DNA from 2 places in the Clostridium gelidum genome. Region 1 is predicted to be linked to the other one. Evidence: riboswitches for the same ligand, from Rfam matches in the RefSeq annotation. Region 1 holds a riboswitch; the other holds the start of a gene.
What was found. A riboswitch is a leader RNA that binds a small molecule or an ion and turns the genes downstream of it on or off. The one in region 1 is predicted to bind magnesium.
Positions count from the first base shown of each region.

Region 2: it holds a riboswitch for magnesium, as region 1 does, so the genes downstream of both, psyc5s11_RS11455 (magnesium transporter CorA family protein) here and mgtE (magnesium transporter) in region 1, are expected to answer to the same signal.

Region 1 is NZ_AP024849.1:933,332-941,503, reverse strand. It holds gene psyc5s11_RS04435 (carbohydrate ABC transporter permease) at 1-98, opposite strand, end outside; gene psyc5s11_RS04430 (ABC transporter substrate-binding protein) at 216-1,523, opposite strand; gene psyc5s11_RS04425 (LacI family DNA-binding transcriptional regulator) at 2,198-3,178, shown strand; gene mgtE (magnesium transporter) at 3,446-4,789, opposite strand; M-box (ykoK) riboswitch at 5,121-5,284, opposite strand; gene psyc5s11_RS04415 (LytR/AlgR family response regulator transcription factor) at 5,403-6,161, opposite strand; gene psyc5s11_RS04410 (LytS/YhcK type 5TM receptor domain-containing protein) at 6,180-7,376, opposite strand; gene psyc5s11_RS04405 (carbon starvation CstA family protein) at 7,591-8,172, shown strand, end outside.
Region 2 is NZ_AP024849.1:2,601,515-2,609,686, forward strand. It holds gene psyc5s11_RS11450 (cation diffusion facilitator family transporter) at 1-754, shown strand, start outside; M-box (ykoK) riboswitch at 1,042-1,199, shown strand; gene psyc5s11_RS11455 (magnesium transporter CorA family protein) at 1,533-2,516, shown strand; partial or broken gene psyc5s11_RS11460 (GxGYxYP domain-containing protein) at 2,609-2,809, opposite strand; gene psyc5s11_RS11465 (L,D-transpeptidase family protein) at 3,060-3,752, shown strand; partial or broken gene psyc5s11_RS11470 (cation transporter) at 3,779-3,880, shown strand; gene psyc5s11_RS11475 (DUF5050 domain-containing protein) at 4,167-5,228, shown strand; gene psyc5s11_RS11480 (cation diffusion facilitator family transporter) at 5,629-6,591, shown strand; gene psyc5s11_RS11485 (L,D-transpeptidase family protein) at 6,876-7,568, shown strand; gene psyc5s11_RS11490 (response regulator transcription factor) at 7,805-8,172, shown strand, end outside.

The DNA of each region.
Region 1 (8,172 bases):
AATGGTATTATCATAACTGTAAAAAATGCAAATGTACCTGGTCCTGCGTATATAAGATAAGTTCTTAATTTGCCTAAAAGACTCTTTTCGTTTGTCATATTCGTTCCTCCTCCTATAATAATATATTAGTCTTTATATTTAATAACGGATATTCGTAAATACGCCTATCCGTTATTATGTTTTATGCTATTTTTGTATGTTGTTATTTAACACTATTATTTAACATTTTTCCAATAATTTTGGATATCGCTAGCTAAAGCTGCTTTATCACTTTTACCATCAAGATATTTTTGCATTGAGCCTCCAAGTTGTGCCCAATGATCTCCTGGTAATGTTGTCATAGGTGCTATAGCCTTTTTATTTTCAACATATTGTTTTACTGATTTTCCAAGAGGATCAGTTATTTCTAGTTTTATATTTGAGAAAGCAGGAACTAAACTAGATTTATTAACTAAAAAGTCTTGACCTGCATCACTATATACCATCCATTCTAAGAATTTTTTTGCTGCTGCTTGTTGATCTGCATCATTATTTTTACTATCTACTCCGATAAACTTAGCTGGTCCTGCGTATATTTGTGAATTACCATAATCATCTGCATTGTTACTTACTGGAACTGGTATAAAACCGTATTGTCCATTAGCTTGATCAAATTCTTTAATTTGTGGCCATGCCCAGTTGCCCATAAACCAGAACGCTGCTTTACCTGTACCTAAATATTCAGGTGCTTTTTCATAAGTTCCAGCGAGTGGTGATGCTTTGTCAATATTATTTGCTTTTAAAACATCAAAAGTTGTCATTATTCCATTAAATAATGCATTACTAGCTAAATCAACTTTTCCAGCTTTTATATCTGCTGTAAATTTATCTGCTGATCCAGCATCTTTTGATTGATCCGTATATACCATTGGTAAGAAATGTGCTCCTAATGACCAATCCATTGGTGAAAGTACAATTGGCGCTACTCCTGCAGCTTGTATTTTTTGGAATGCTGCTTCTAAATCCTTAGTAGTTTTAATAGACGCTGGATCAACTGAAACTTTGTCTAATACTGCTTTATTGTATATTAATCCATATCCTTCAATAGATAGTGGGAATCCCATTACTTTTCCATCTGTCTTAGCTGCATCTAAAGATCCTGTTGATGCATCTTTAACCCATTTTTCAGATGAAAGATCTAGGAACTTATCGCTAAATTTCCCCATATCGTTAGGATCAAGCATACTTAAAGATGGTGCATTTCCAGATGCATACATTGAAGATACCTTTTGGAATGGTGATTCTCCTGCAGCAGCTTGAACAACATCTACTGTTATATTAGGATTTTCTTTTGTAAAAGCTTTTGCCGCATCTTCTAATTGAGTTGCGATTTCTCCTTTTGAGTTAAGAAATGTTATTTTAACAGCTTTCCCTGAAGACTCTTTACTACTAGTTGAATCTCCTGTTTTAGAACCACAACCAGCCAATAAAGAAACTGTTAATACGACTGTTGTTAAAATAGATAATAATTTTGTTTTTTTCATAACGTTACCCCCTATTTTTTTATAGGATATCCTCACTTGTTGCAAGACAACCTTTGATTTAACCCTTTTATACAAATAATTTACTCCTATCTAAATTTTACTTAAGAATGGATTAAACTATGAATATCATTACTAAAATCTGTTACTTGTTATTTAACTCTGAAAACATTTACTTTATGAATTTATTATATATGCATACTAAATATATGTCAATCGTTTAACATAAAATTTTTATAATATTTTTTCATAATATTTTTTTTAATCTTACACAGCAAAATCGTTATCTTTAATGTTAGAATAATTACAGTTCATTTTCTACTTTATCATTTTTTTGGGAATTATATTTATATTATTAGTATTATTTACAATTTTTGAATTTTTACACTCTCTATTTTTGTAGTTTTTTATAAAACATGTTGAATTTAAGTTCCATAGAATTGATAATATTAGAATCAGCACTAAATATATTAACAAGGCAAATTGGATACTTTTTTTATTTTTAATTATGTAAAATTACAATATTTGCAGATAAAATTTAACCATAAAAATGCTTATTAATATGTTAACACATGAAACTTTAACAGCTTTTATGTCAACATGTTGACATGTACGTTTTTTTCAGTTAATGTTACAGTAAATATAGTAATTGTTTTAATTGTGAAGGAAGTGATTTTTTGCCTAATATAAAAGATGTTGCGAGTCATGCTGGTGTATCAGTGACAACAGTATCTAGAACTATGAATAATAGAGGTTATATTTCTGAAGCTACAAGAAAGAAAGTATATGAATCTATGGAAATTTTAAATTATCATCCAAATGAAATGGCTAAGAGTTTATATACAAAAAAATCTAATTTAATTGGCTTAATATTACCCGATGTTAGTATGCCCTTTTACGCTGAGGAAACAAAATATATAGAAGAAGCATTATATATGAATGGTTATAAGCTTTTATTATGTAATGCAAGCAATAATAGTGTTCGTGAAAAAGAATATATAGCTATGTTACAAAGAAATCAAGTTGATGGGATAATAATCGGTAGTCATACTTTAAAATTAGAAGAGTATATGAAAGTAAAACTCCCAATAGTTGCTTTAGACAGATATCTTGGAAAAGATATCCCCGTTATATCAGCTGATCATATGCAGGGGGGGTACTTAGCTGCCAATGAATTAATACGCTGTGGTTGTAAAAATGTTCTTCAATTCGTAGGAAATAGCCAAGTAAAAACACCTGCTAATGAAAGAAACTTTGCATTTTCTGAAGCAATGAAAAAGAATAATATTAACTGTACGAACATAGAATTTCCAGTAAATTTTTTTCCATTTGAAAATTATCTACCTTTTATAACCAAGTCATTGGATAATAACCCCAATATTGATGGTATTTTTGCTGTTGATACTATTGCACTTGCAGTAATAAAAGAATTGGTATCGCGAAAGCTCAAAATACCTGACGATATAAAAATTATAGGGTATGATGGCATTGCACTAGGTAGTATTTCAACTCCGACTCTTACTACAATTAAACAGCCTATAAGAGACATTTCAAACTCAGCTGTATCAACTCTTTTGTATCTGATTAGCAATCATAATACTATGATACCTAATGATATAAAATTACCTCTAATGATATGTCAAGGCCAAACCACATAAATATCATAGGATATTTTGTAATTGTAAAATCTAAAAAATGTCACAATTTACATTTGCAAACTGTGACACTTTTTTATTCTAAATATATATTAAATGACACTTTAGGACTTAGGCATATGAAAGAAAATAACAAGTCCAAAATGCGATGTATATTTTGCGTCACACGAGGAAGTATGTTTACCTCATAGAGGGCTATTATGTGAACATACTGACGAAGTATGACACGAAATAGACTAGCATATTGACTTGTTATTTTTTTGATTTTGCTTATACCAAATATTGAATAAAGATTGTAGCGAGTCCTAGGAAAAAGAAAAATCCTAAAACATCAGTAAATGTTGTTACGAATATTGATGATGCTAATGCTGGATCAATCTTTAATCTTTTAAGAACTATAGGAACAACAAATCCTGTAACAGTTGCAACTATCATATTCAAAATCATTGCAACTCCAATTATTATTCCAAATGCAATATTCCTCTCCCAAATGAATCCTAATATTGCTATTACTGTACCAATAACTGTTCCTGTAATTATTCCAATACAAAATTCCTTTACTAATACACGTTTAATATTTTTATAACTTATTTCCCCTAGTGCCAATCCTCTTACAATTATAGTTAATGTTTGCGTTCCTGCATTTCCACCCATACCTGAAACTATAGACATAAATGTTGCAAGAGAAACAACTTTTTCAATAGTTACTTCAAACATCCCTACAATAGCTGATGCAAAAATAGCTGTTAAAAGATTTATGAGTAACCAAGGCAATCTATACTTTACAGAATCTCTCAACGTACCATTAATCTTTTCTTCAGCAGCAACACCACCAAGACGATTAATATCCTCTGTTCCCTCATCTCTTATAATTTGCATAGCATCATCTACTGTTATAATTCCAAGTAATCTATTGGAATTATCTACTACAGGCATGCTTAAAAAACCATACTTTACAAATTTATTACCAACTTGCTCTTGATCCATATCAAATGGAATGGTTGAGACTTCTGTATTAATTATACTTGAAATCTTTGTATCAAAATCATTAACAACAATATCTTTTAGAGAAATAGATCCTTTTAATCTATCAAAAGTATCTATTACATAAAGGTCATAAATATTTTCACTATCATCTTTATTTTGTTGCAAATATTTCAATGTCTCTTTAATCGTCATATTTTCTCTAACCGAAATAAATTCACTAGCCATAATACCAGCTGCAGTATCTGGAGCATAACTTAATAATTGACGAACATTTCTCGCATCACGGGCTGTCATTTTTGATAATAACTTATTTGATTCTTCTTCATCTAGTATGCCTAAAAGATCAGCTAACTCATCTGATGACATTTCTTCTACTATATTTTTTTGCTTATTATCTTCAAACTTAATCAGTATTTCATATTTTTCTTTATCTTCTGCCTCATCTATAATGGTTGCGATTGTTTTTTCTGGTAATCTATTTAGTATATCGAAGCTATCCTCTGGATTTTCTCGTAATATATCAAGAATATCGACTGGATGAATATTTTCCATATACTTATGAATGCTTCCTTGTGGAGCATGGAGTAAAAATTTTCTTAGTTCTTCTTTATTCATATTTATTTTCATATATGCTTCCTCCTTTTTATAGGGAAGTCTTCATTAATTTCTACATATGATATAAATAATTTTTACCCAGCTATCTTTAAAAATTATGGATAAATTACTTTTTATTATATGTGGCACAAATAAATTCCGTCTCGCCCTCTTCACTATCTTCAGTTTTCATTTTAGAGTTTCTACTCGGATACGAGTCCATTTGTACCACCACCTTTTTTTAATAAAAAAATCTATGCTATAGTATTGTATGTTTATTCTCAACATTATGTAAAGATTTTAAACATTATACTTTCCTAATGAATTAAAAAAGACCTTTTGCTCTACGCAAAAAGTCTATAATAACTTTAATTATTCGTAGAGCTTTAGCACTATAAAGCGTAGATATTTCTATCAGCTACATTAAAAAACACCTTTGCGATGATTTTTGTTAACCCATTGGAATCTCTGGATTTTTCTGGGTAGCAGCATATTTCTTTATAGGAGCCTCACCTAACAATATATATGATTTTAGTCTAAACTTAATGATATACATTTTTATTTCGCACTTATTATATCACACAGATTAACTAATTGTAACTTATCTAAAAATTAATTTTTTGTAATAAATTAAAATGCCCTTTTATTATAATCCTAAAACACTCTTAACTTCCTTAACATGTGATCTACTTACCGGTATCTCGTTATTTTCATTATCATCAATAATTAATTTATAAGTTCCATTAAACCATGAATAAACTTCTTTAACTTTTTCAAGATTAACTATATAACTTCTATGACATCTACAAAAATTTGTTTTTTCTGATAACTCTTGTAATGTTTTTGTTGTACAATAAATATCTTTTTCAGTCTTAACATAATTTTTTTCTCCTTCAGAATAACAGAAAGAAATTTTATTAATATCAATAAGGATTATTCTACCATTATTTTCGCATGGAATCTTTTTTACAGTTTGTTTGTTATCTAATTTATATAATATATCAGTAATTTGATTTTCATTTCTGCTAATGATAGTACTAACTACACAATTTAGTGACTCTGCTATTCGCTTCTCATCATATGGTTTTAATATATAGTCATAAATTTTAAGTTCAAAAGCTTTTATTGCATAACTATCATATGCTGTTAGAAAAATTAAAATTGTATCTGGTAATATACTTTTTATTTCTTCTGCTAATTCTATACCATTTTTCCCAGGAATATTAATATCAATTAAGACAACTTCTGGCGCCTCATTTTCTATTAATATAGCTGCACTTATACCATCATATGCTTGTCCTACAACTTTAAATCTATTATCCTTTGATATTATGTATTTTAATTCATCGCTAGAAATTTTTTCATCCTCAACTATTACTACTTTAATCTCATCTAGTGATTTCAATTTAATTCCCCCTACCAATTAATTATTTTTTACACAAAAGCTAACACTACTTCCACTATTCGAACTCACTATATTTAAAGCATACCTTTCCCCATATAGTAATTTAAGTCTATTATTAACATTTTTAAGTCCAATTCCCGTAGATATGGATTCATCTGCATTTTCAAATCCTACTCCATTATCACTAATTTCAACATGAACTTCATCTTCATTGTCTCTTACTGAAATTGTTACTATTCCGCCATCAATTTTTTTTAATATACCATGTTTAATTGAATTTTCAACAATTGGTTGAAGTATAAGTATTGGAAACTTTACACCTAGCAAATTATCATCTATTAAAAATTCAACTTGTAATCTATCGGAAAATCTAGCTTGTTCAATTGCCACATATGCTTTTATAAGTGTTAATTCTTTTTCTAATGTAGAAAAATCTCCTTCTATTTCTAATGTTGCTCTAAAATAATTGGAAAGATTTAATATGAGATCTTTTGCCTTTTCTCCATCTGTTCTGCAATATGCACCTATAACGTTAAGGGAATTAAATAAGAAATGTGGTTCTATTTGCGCTTTTAGCGCTTTTAATTCTGCTATTTTATTTTCTTCCTTTAATTTAACCAAATTAACTTGTCCATCAACTAGCCTCTTTGAACTTCCAATTACCATAACTATTAAAAATACCCCTATGGAATTTATACTTATCATAGATAATGCTATTGTTTTTTCAAGGTCTATTGCAGCATTTATATCTTTTGTGAATATTAAAATAATGATCATTTGAGTTATTTCTGCTACTACTGCTGCGAGTCCTGCAATTATTGGATTTAAACCTCTTTTCTTAAATAATATTCTAAAATACCCTCCTATTATGCCTTCTGCAACTGTTGATAAGGCGCAAGCTAAGGCTGTAAATCCCCCTAATGTATATCTATGTACTCCACTTATACCTCCAACTATTAATCCAATAACAGGTCCACCTAAGTATCCTGCTACTATTGCTCCAATTGGTCTATTATTAGCTATTGATTGGTCTGTTATGTAGATTCCAAAATAAGTCCCCAAAATAGAAAGCGTTGAAAATAACACAATCATTATTATTTTGTCTTTCTTGTTATATTCATCCTTTACTAAATATTTCATAATATTAGTTTGTAATATTATATATGTAAATATTATTATAAGTGACATTCTTTCTAGCATATTTATCATTAACATATTATCACCAACCTCAAGACCATTATAATACTTTCTAATAAAATCTCAAATTGTAATTGATTTAGATTAAAATCAAATGCAAATCACCCTAATATTTTGTTAATTTATCCTTAAAATATGTTATTTCGCCTATAAATCATAGTCATTATTCTCTTCTACATGATACATTATACATGAATAAAGTAAACATTTACAATAAAAGGGGGATTAAATTATGAATTCTATTTTTTTAGTAATTGCAGGTATATTAATTTTAACGATTGGCTACAGATTGTATGGTGCTTTTATTGCTGCTAAGGTTCTAGTTTTAGATGAAACCCGAAAAGTTCCTTCTGAAGTATACAATGATGGAAAAGATTTTGTACCAACTAACAAATTGGTGTTACTCGGTCACCACTTTGCAGCTATTGCAGGTGCTGGTCCTCTTATTGGTCCAGTTTTAGCTGCTCAATTTGGTTATCTTCCTGGAGCACTTTGGATATTAATAGGCTCTGTATTAGCTGGTGCTGTACATGACATGGTAATGTTATTTGCATCAGTAAGATTCAAGGGTGAATCTATAGCTGAAATTGCAGGCCATTGTTTAGGCAAGAAAGTTGGCTTAATAACTTCAATTTCTGTTACGTTTATACTTATAATTACAATGGCAGGCCTTGGCTTACCTATTGTTAATTCACTTTATAATAGTCCTTGGGGAACTTTCACAGTAGGTGCCACTATTCCAATAGCATTTTTTATAGGTATTTATTTAAAATTTATTAGACCTGGTAAAATTGGTGAAGGAACTGTACTAGGA
Region 2 (8,172 bases), 1.7 Mb from region 1:
ACATTCAGGAATGGATTTAGTAGCATCAGTGGTTGCATTTTTTTCTGTTAGACAGTCTTCAAAGCCTGCTGACAAGAAACATCCCTACGGACATGGAAAAATAGAGAATATATCCGGTATGGTTGAAGGACTTTTAATTTTTATAGCTGCTGGAATGATTATTATTGAAGCTTTTAAGAAAATATTTGAGCCTGCTGAAATAGAGCAAGCAACTATAGCAATTGTGGTTATGATTGTTTCAGCACTTATAAATTTTGTTGTGTCAAGAAAGTTATACAAGGTTTCTCAGGAGGAGGATTCAATGGCTCTTGAGGCAGATGCTCTTCACTTGAAAACTGATATATACACATCCCTAGGAGTAGGCATTGGGATTTTTCTTATCAAAGTTACAGGACTGCTTATACTCGATTCAATTGTTGCAATACTTGTAGCACTACTGATAATTAAGGAGGCATGGGGACTTTCTAAAAATGCCTTTGATTACCTTCTTGATGCAAGGTTATCGGATGAAGAAGAATCAGAGATAGAAAAAGTCATAATAGAACATAGTCATCAATTTATAGATTACCACAAGCTAAAAACAAGAAAATCAGGAAATGTGAAGCATATTGATTTTCATATTACCGTTGCCCCTGATCTTACAGCAAAAGAAACACATGATATTATTGGAAATCTGAAAAAGGATATGAATCTAAAATTTAAAAGTACTCGGATAAATATTCATATTGATCCCTATAAAAAAGAAGAAAATTAGAAACACAACAGATGATGTTTGTACTAACCTAAGATTAAGGACAGCTTTGGACTTGTTATTTATTTTCATGTGCCTAAGAAAGCTCCACTCCAAGCTAAGAATCACTTTATATGAGTATGACTTGAATTGGATAAAAAAAATCATTAAGATTACAAGAACTATGCAAAAATATTAATGAAATGGAACAGGATTATATAATATAATTTGATTATTAATTTATTATAAATTGTTGACAATTTATAATTACGTGCATATACTAATATAGTATTGAAAGACTATAACAATTGAATAATAATCGGTAGGTGAGGTTACCATAGGGATACGGGTTGCTGCCGCGGAGTAGTGGAGACACTATGAGAAGGTTAGCAGGATACGTCGAGTTTAAGGCGTATTTTAATGCAATTACATTGCCCTATGAAGCTAAAGCTTGAACGGGATAAATGAATAATTTATTATTTATTTAATTAATAACGTGTATTTTACGTCCTCGTTCAGTTTTAGCTGAGCGAGGATTTTTTTTGTTTTTAGAATATTAATAACAAAGAAATTTAACATTGATTAACTTGTACAGTATCATAAATATAATTATACTTTATAAGTGGGTATAAAAACTTATAAAGTATGTTTATATGTATATTAAAAAAGGTGGTGAATTTGAGTGGATGGCTATCCGGCCCAGAACTATTATAAAAATTTAAAATTAAAAAAGGGAGGATTAGGTTGTACTACTCATAGTAGATGATTTTATATTCTCCCTATAAAATGGAGGAGGATTATTATGTTTGCACTACCATTCCAAAATGATAAAAAGCAACCTATTGTTTTAAGAAAGTTAAATACAGAGGTAAAGATTATTGAATTTAATGGTCTTAAATGGATTGACATTATCAGACCTACAAATAAGGAAATTAAAATGCTTGAGGATATGTACGACTTTCATGAACTTCTTTTAGAAGACTGTATGACTGAACATCAAAGGTCAAAGATAGATTCGTATGAAGATTATAGCTTTATTGTACTTCATCTTCCAAGATATAGAAAAGAACTTTTCAGACTTGATTCTGAAGAATTAGATATATTTATAGGCCATGATTATTTAGTTACACTTCATGAGGGAGAACTTAAACCTTTAGTAGATTTGGCAGAAAAATGCAAAGCTAATGAAGAAGCACGAAAGGAATATATGGAGGAAGGTTCAGCACTACTACTTTATGAGATAACTAAGGCGTTATTTGATTATTGCTTTCCTATGCTTGATAAGATTGGAAATAGTGTTAATGAAATTAATAAACAAGTATTTGCGACTCGATCTAAATCAATGCTTGAAACAATCTCAAGAACTAAGATGCAAATAATAAATTATAGAAGTGTAATTAAACCATTAAGACCTGTTATAATAACTTTAGAAAAAGTAATCACAAAATATCTTCCTAGAGAAAGGGATATATATTTTGATGATATTACTGATAAGATAGAAAAGATATGGGATATGCTTGAAAATTATAAAGAGGTTATAGAATCTGCTGATAGTACTTTTGCATCATTAACTAACCATACAATGAATGGACTTATGCGTACTTTTACTATTATTCAAGTTGCAATACTTCCTATGACTCTTGTTAGTGGACTTTTTTCTATGAATGTACAAGGAATTCCAATGCATGATTTTGAATTTGCATTTTGGATAGTATTTGGAATGATATTTATACCAACAATATGTATTGGCATGATGTTACTTCTTAAGAAAGATAAATGGTTTTAGAAAATAAAAATTGAATATTAAAATAATTAATTAGGATACAGCACTATTTGTTATACCATGGATTTTTTACTTTATATTCGATAGATTCATCAACTGCAATTATTTGTTGATGGATCTTTTTGTGATTTATTTCCATGTGACTTATTATAAAGTATATATCCATCAACATAATTTTTAAATGTATCTAATAATTCACATGGATCTGAGATGTTTTTATATAAAATTCCAGAATTATTCTTTAAATCATCTAACCATATTGGATAATCTGGTTGCATGGAATTAAGTGTGTATAAAAAAAGAATGACTTACTTATGTGTGGAAGTCATTCGGAATAATGCTTTTAGGGTAATTAGCTAATTATTTTTCAAGAGTCATCAATAAAGTATATTTCAGCTAGAATATTTTGAAAAACGTTATTTGCATTATGATAATAATATATGGAGAATAAAATAATTAATTATATACGGTATAAAAAAATATTTTAATATAAAAATAAATAGGTAACATATCAGAAAAAATTTCATATGAAGTGAGGTGCAATGATTGAAAAGAAGAAACCTTCTAAGAAGTATTTTTTTTATAATTACAATTATTTTTATATTTAATATATGTGAAAGTCCAACACAGGCAGAGTCAAAAGTTGAATCCTATAAAAACCTTGCTATATTAGTAGATCTTACCGAAGAAAGACTCTATTTAGTTAATAAGGAGAAAAATATAATTGTAAAAAAATATAGTATAGCAAGTGGTAAAATGGAAACACCGTCTCCAATAGGTACGTGGAAAGTGATTGGTATGTCTAAATGGAGTGGGGGATTTGGCACAAGATGGATTGGTTTAAATGTTCCTTGGGGGACTTTTGGTATACACGGAACAAATAAACCAGGATCAATTGGTTCAGAAGCATCTCATGGTTGTATTAGAATGTTAAATAAAGATGTTGAGGATTTATATGAGTATGTGGAGAACGGAATGACAGTAGCCATATATGGAGGACCGTATGGTTCATTTGAAAAGGGATTAGTAATTCTAAAACCAGGAGATAGAGGAGCAGATGTTCTAGAGGTACAAAGAAAAATGAAAGAAAAAGGATACTATTCAGGAAAATTAGATGGAATATATGGAGATGGTATGAAACAGTATGTAATGAAATTTAAAAAAGACAATAATCTTACAATTAACCATAATATAGATTGCGAGTTTTATAAAAAACTTGAAATAGTAATAGTAGATTAAAATATATAGATATAATTTATTATCCAATAGTAGCATCTGTGGTTGCATTTTTATCTGTTAGACATTCTTCAAAGCCTGCTGACAAGAAACATCTCTATGGGCATGGAAAAATAGAGAATATATCCGGTTATAAAAATATAAAAGCATTTCCAATTGATAATAAATTGGGTAGATTTGATAAAAATTTTTTTTGTTAGATGGCAAACAATATGTCTTAAAAGAGATTAAGCCTAAAGCTATTAATACAAGTGAACTTTCATAATAATTGAAATATTGATACTTTATAGCTTGATTTATACAAAAATTTTATACAACATATATATATTGTATGGGTTTAAAAAATTGTCTGGAAGTGATAAAATTAGTATAGAAAATTAACTGTAAATATTAGATACAAGGAAAGATGGTGGTATATTGAAAAAAGTTTTATTGTTATTATCTTTGGCATTATGTACAAGTTTGTTAGGTTGCGGAGCAAAGCAATCGACAAGTCAAGATAATCAAAATCAAAATGGAACTGCTCCAAAACAGATAACTGTAAATAATAGTGCTAGTTCATCAGGAGTAAGCACTAATTCTAATTTAGATAAAGAGGCATTTAAGAATGGATATACACCTTTTTCATTAAAGGACTCAGCAATGTATACCAGCTTATTTCAAGTAAATGGAAATACTATGGTTTTTCCAAACTGGGATGATAATAATAATCTTTCTGTCATAAAGGAGCCTTACCCTAAAGATGTAGTAAATACTTCTAATGTTAGTGATTTTTTTAATTATCCAGTTAATTCCTTAGTAGTTATAAATAATATAGCTTATTTTTCCGATGCTGATAATAAAAGCAATTTATCATCGATAGATTTATCAAATAGAGCATATAAACCTAATTTAGCTTCAGGAAAAGTTTCTAATATGATAGCAGTAAATAATGTTATATATTTTATTGATCAAAATGATGGGAATAAACTCCACGCTTTTGATACAACTAATAATGTAGAGAAGATTATATCTTCTGATAATGTTGGAAACTATTTAGTAGATGAAGATTCTATTCTTTATGAGAATAAGAGTGATAAGTCGACTTTATATAAAATAAATGTAGATGGTACTCAAAAACAAAAGCTCTCTAATTTTTCAGTAAATAGCTTTGCACCATACTCAGGGCAGATATTAGCAATAAATTCTTCAGATAACAATAATCTCTATTCAATAAACTTAACTGATCTGTCAACAAAAAGATTAGCAATAATGAATGGAGAAGATATGAAGATTTTTAATGGAACAATATATTTTGTAAATGTAAGTAATAATAGGGATCTTTCGAAAATGACAGTAGATTTAACTAAGGCAACTACAACTGTAAATTTTAACGATATTTCCGATTATGAAGTAAATGAATATTATCCAACTACTAAAGGTATATTTGCACGAAAAGGAGTTAATGTTAACAATGGCTATATATTCTTGCCTGCATAAAGGTATTTAGTATTTTTATTTTGAAATATTTAAAGATTGGAAGTATCTAGGTAGAATATTTCATTAATATTGAATTGGAAGGTAGCCTCAAGATTTTAAGAATTACATAAATAATATATACATATTTTATGAGTAAAAAAATAAGTACAAAAATTACCGTAACTTTAAATCGTTAACTCCTATACCTTGAACTATTCCATATGCGGTACTTACAACTACGTTATCTAGATTAGAGGCTAAACTAAACAATAATGCAGATAAAAGTAATGCCATTCCAAAGTCACGTATAAAAAGTTAGCCTTCGTAACATCTTCATATATACAACATATAATGTTCATTAGAAATATTATTTCATCATAGATATGAAATAATATTTGGTTTTATTTGGGAGGTTTATAAAGTGAATGAAAGAGCTCCTCAATCTAGTAATTATGGATTTAAGAAGAGTGAGAAAAAGGTATTTTATACAGTTATCTTGGTATCTATTATTTTTGTAGGTAAATTTACAGGTGCTTTTATGACACATAGTCTTGCCCTTTTTAGCGACAGTTGGCATCTGTTAACTGATATTGCATCATTACTCATAAGCTTTTGGGGCTTAAAGATAGCAACAAAGCCTGCTAATTGTAAATATACTTTTGGTTATTATAGATTTAGCATACTTACAGCCTTAGTAAATAATCTTTCATTAATTATTATATCTATATATATTTTCTATAAAGCAATACTGAGGTATTTTAATCCTGTAGATGTACAACCAGTTGGAATGATTATTTTTTCTATCCTTGGGTTAATTGTAAATACAATAATAGTATTAAATCTTAGAGATAATTCCAGTAATATGAATGTAAAAAGCGTATTTCTACACTTTCTTGGAGATGCATTATCAGATATAGGAGTATTAATAGGAGGTGTGATAATTTATTTTACACATTTATCTGGAGTTGATACGTTGCTTAGTTCAATATTAGCTTGCCTTATTTTAAGAAATGCATTTAAAATGGCTGTTGAATGTATTAAGATTCTTTTGGAAGCAGCTCCAGAAGAGGTTTGTATTGATGATTTGAAGAAATCCATTAAAGATTTAGGAGGTGTAGTTGAAGTTACAGACGTTCATATATGGAGTTTATCAAAAGAAATTTTATCAATGACAGCACACATTTCACTGAAAGAATACAACATAGGAAATTGTGAAGTAAAACTACATGATATACAGCATTTATTAAAAGATAAGTTTAATATAGATCATTCTACAATACAATTTGAACAGTGTACTTGTGGAAGCTGTTTTCACAGCAAACCTGATCACAAGTATTGTTGTAATATGTGTATTGATAAATGTGAAAAATCAAAAAATTATTAATAGATGATATTGTATTATTAAATAAAAAGTGGAATTTTAAAGATTATTTTTAAATATGAATTGCTATTAAAAACTCTTGTTTTTAAAATCAACAAGAGTTTTTTTATTTTTCAAGAGTCAATAAAGTGTATTTCAGCTAGAATATTTTGAAAAACGTTATTTGAATTATGACAATAATATATGGCAAATAAAATAATTGATTATAAGGTATAAAAAAATATTTTAATATAAAAATAAATAGGTAACATATCAGAAAAGATTCCATATTAAGTGAGGTGCAATGAGTGAAAAGAAAAAACCTTCTAAGAAGTATTTTTTTTATAATTACAATTATTTTTATATTTAATATATGTGAATGTCCAACAAAGGCAGAATCAAAAGTTGAATCCAATAAAAATCTTGCTATATTAGTAGATCTTACCGAAGAAAGACTCTATTTAATTAATAAGGAGAAAAATATAATTGTAAAAAAATATAGTATAGCAAGTGGTAAAATAGAAACACCGTCTCCAATAGGTACGTGGAAAGTGATTGGTATGTCTAAATGGAGTGGAGGATTTGGCACAAGATGGATTGGTTTAAAAGTTCCTTGGGGAACTTTTGGCATACACGGAACAAATAAACCAGGATCAATTGGTTCAGAAGCATCTCATGGTTGTATTAGAATGTTAAATAAAGATGTTGAGGATTTATATGAATATGTGGAGAATGGAATGATAGTAGCCATATATGCAGGACCGTATGGTCCATTTGAAAAGGGATTAGTAACTCTAAAACCAGGAGATAGAGGAGCAGATGTTTTAGAGTTACAAAGAAAAATGAAAGAAAAAGGATACTATTCAGGAAAATTAGATGGAATATATGGAGAGGGTATGAAACAGTATGTAATGAAATTTAAAAAAGATAATGATCTTATAATTAACCATAATATCGATTATGAATTTTATGAAAAACTTGGAATAGTAATAGTAGATTAAAATATATAGATATAATTTATTATACAATAGTAGTATATTCACCTATGACAATTATAATTATCCAGTTTTTTTGAATTTAGAGGAGGGATTTATTTATGGTTACTTCTGATAGAAAAGTTAAAGATAATATATCTGGTATGGTGGCAAGCGTAGTTATGGCGAAGATTAAGAAAATAGTATATATTAATATTAAATAGTGAGCTATAAGCTCACTATTTTCTTATGGAGGTGAGAATGTGGGAAATTATAAAATACTTATAGTAGAAGATGAAAAGCAAATGTCAATGTTTATTGAAATGGAGCTTACCCATGAAGGATACGAAGTTGAAACAGCATATGATGGAAGAGAAGGATTGGAAAAAGTAGAGAATAATGAGTATGATTTAATTCTTCTTGATATTATGATACCAAGTTTAAATGGAATTGAAGTTTGCAGAAGAATTAGGCAATTTTCGAATGTACCTATTATAATGCTAACTGCTAAAAGTGACGTTCCTGATAAAGTCTTAGGACTTGATGTTGGAGCAAATGATTATTTGACCAAACCCTTTGCAATAGAAGAATTGTTGGCAAGAATACGGGTATATACAAGAGAAAAAGTATT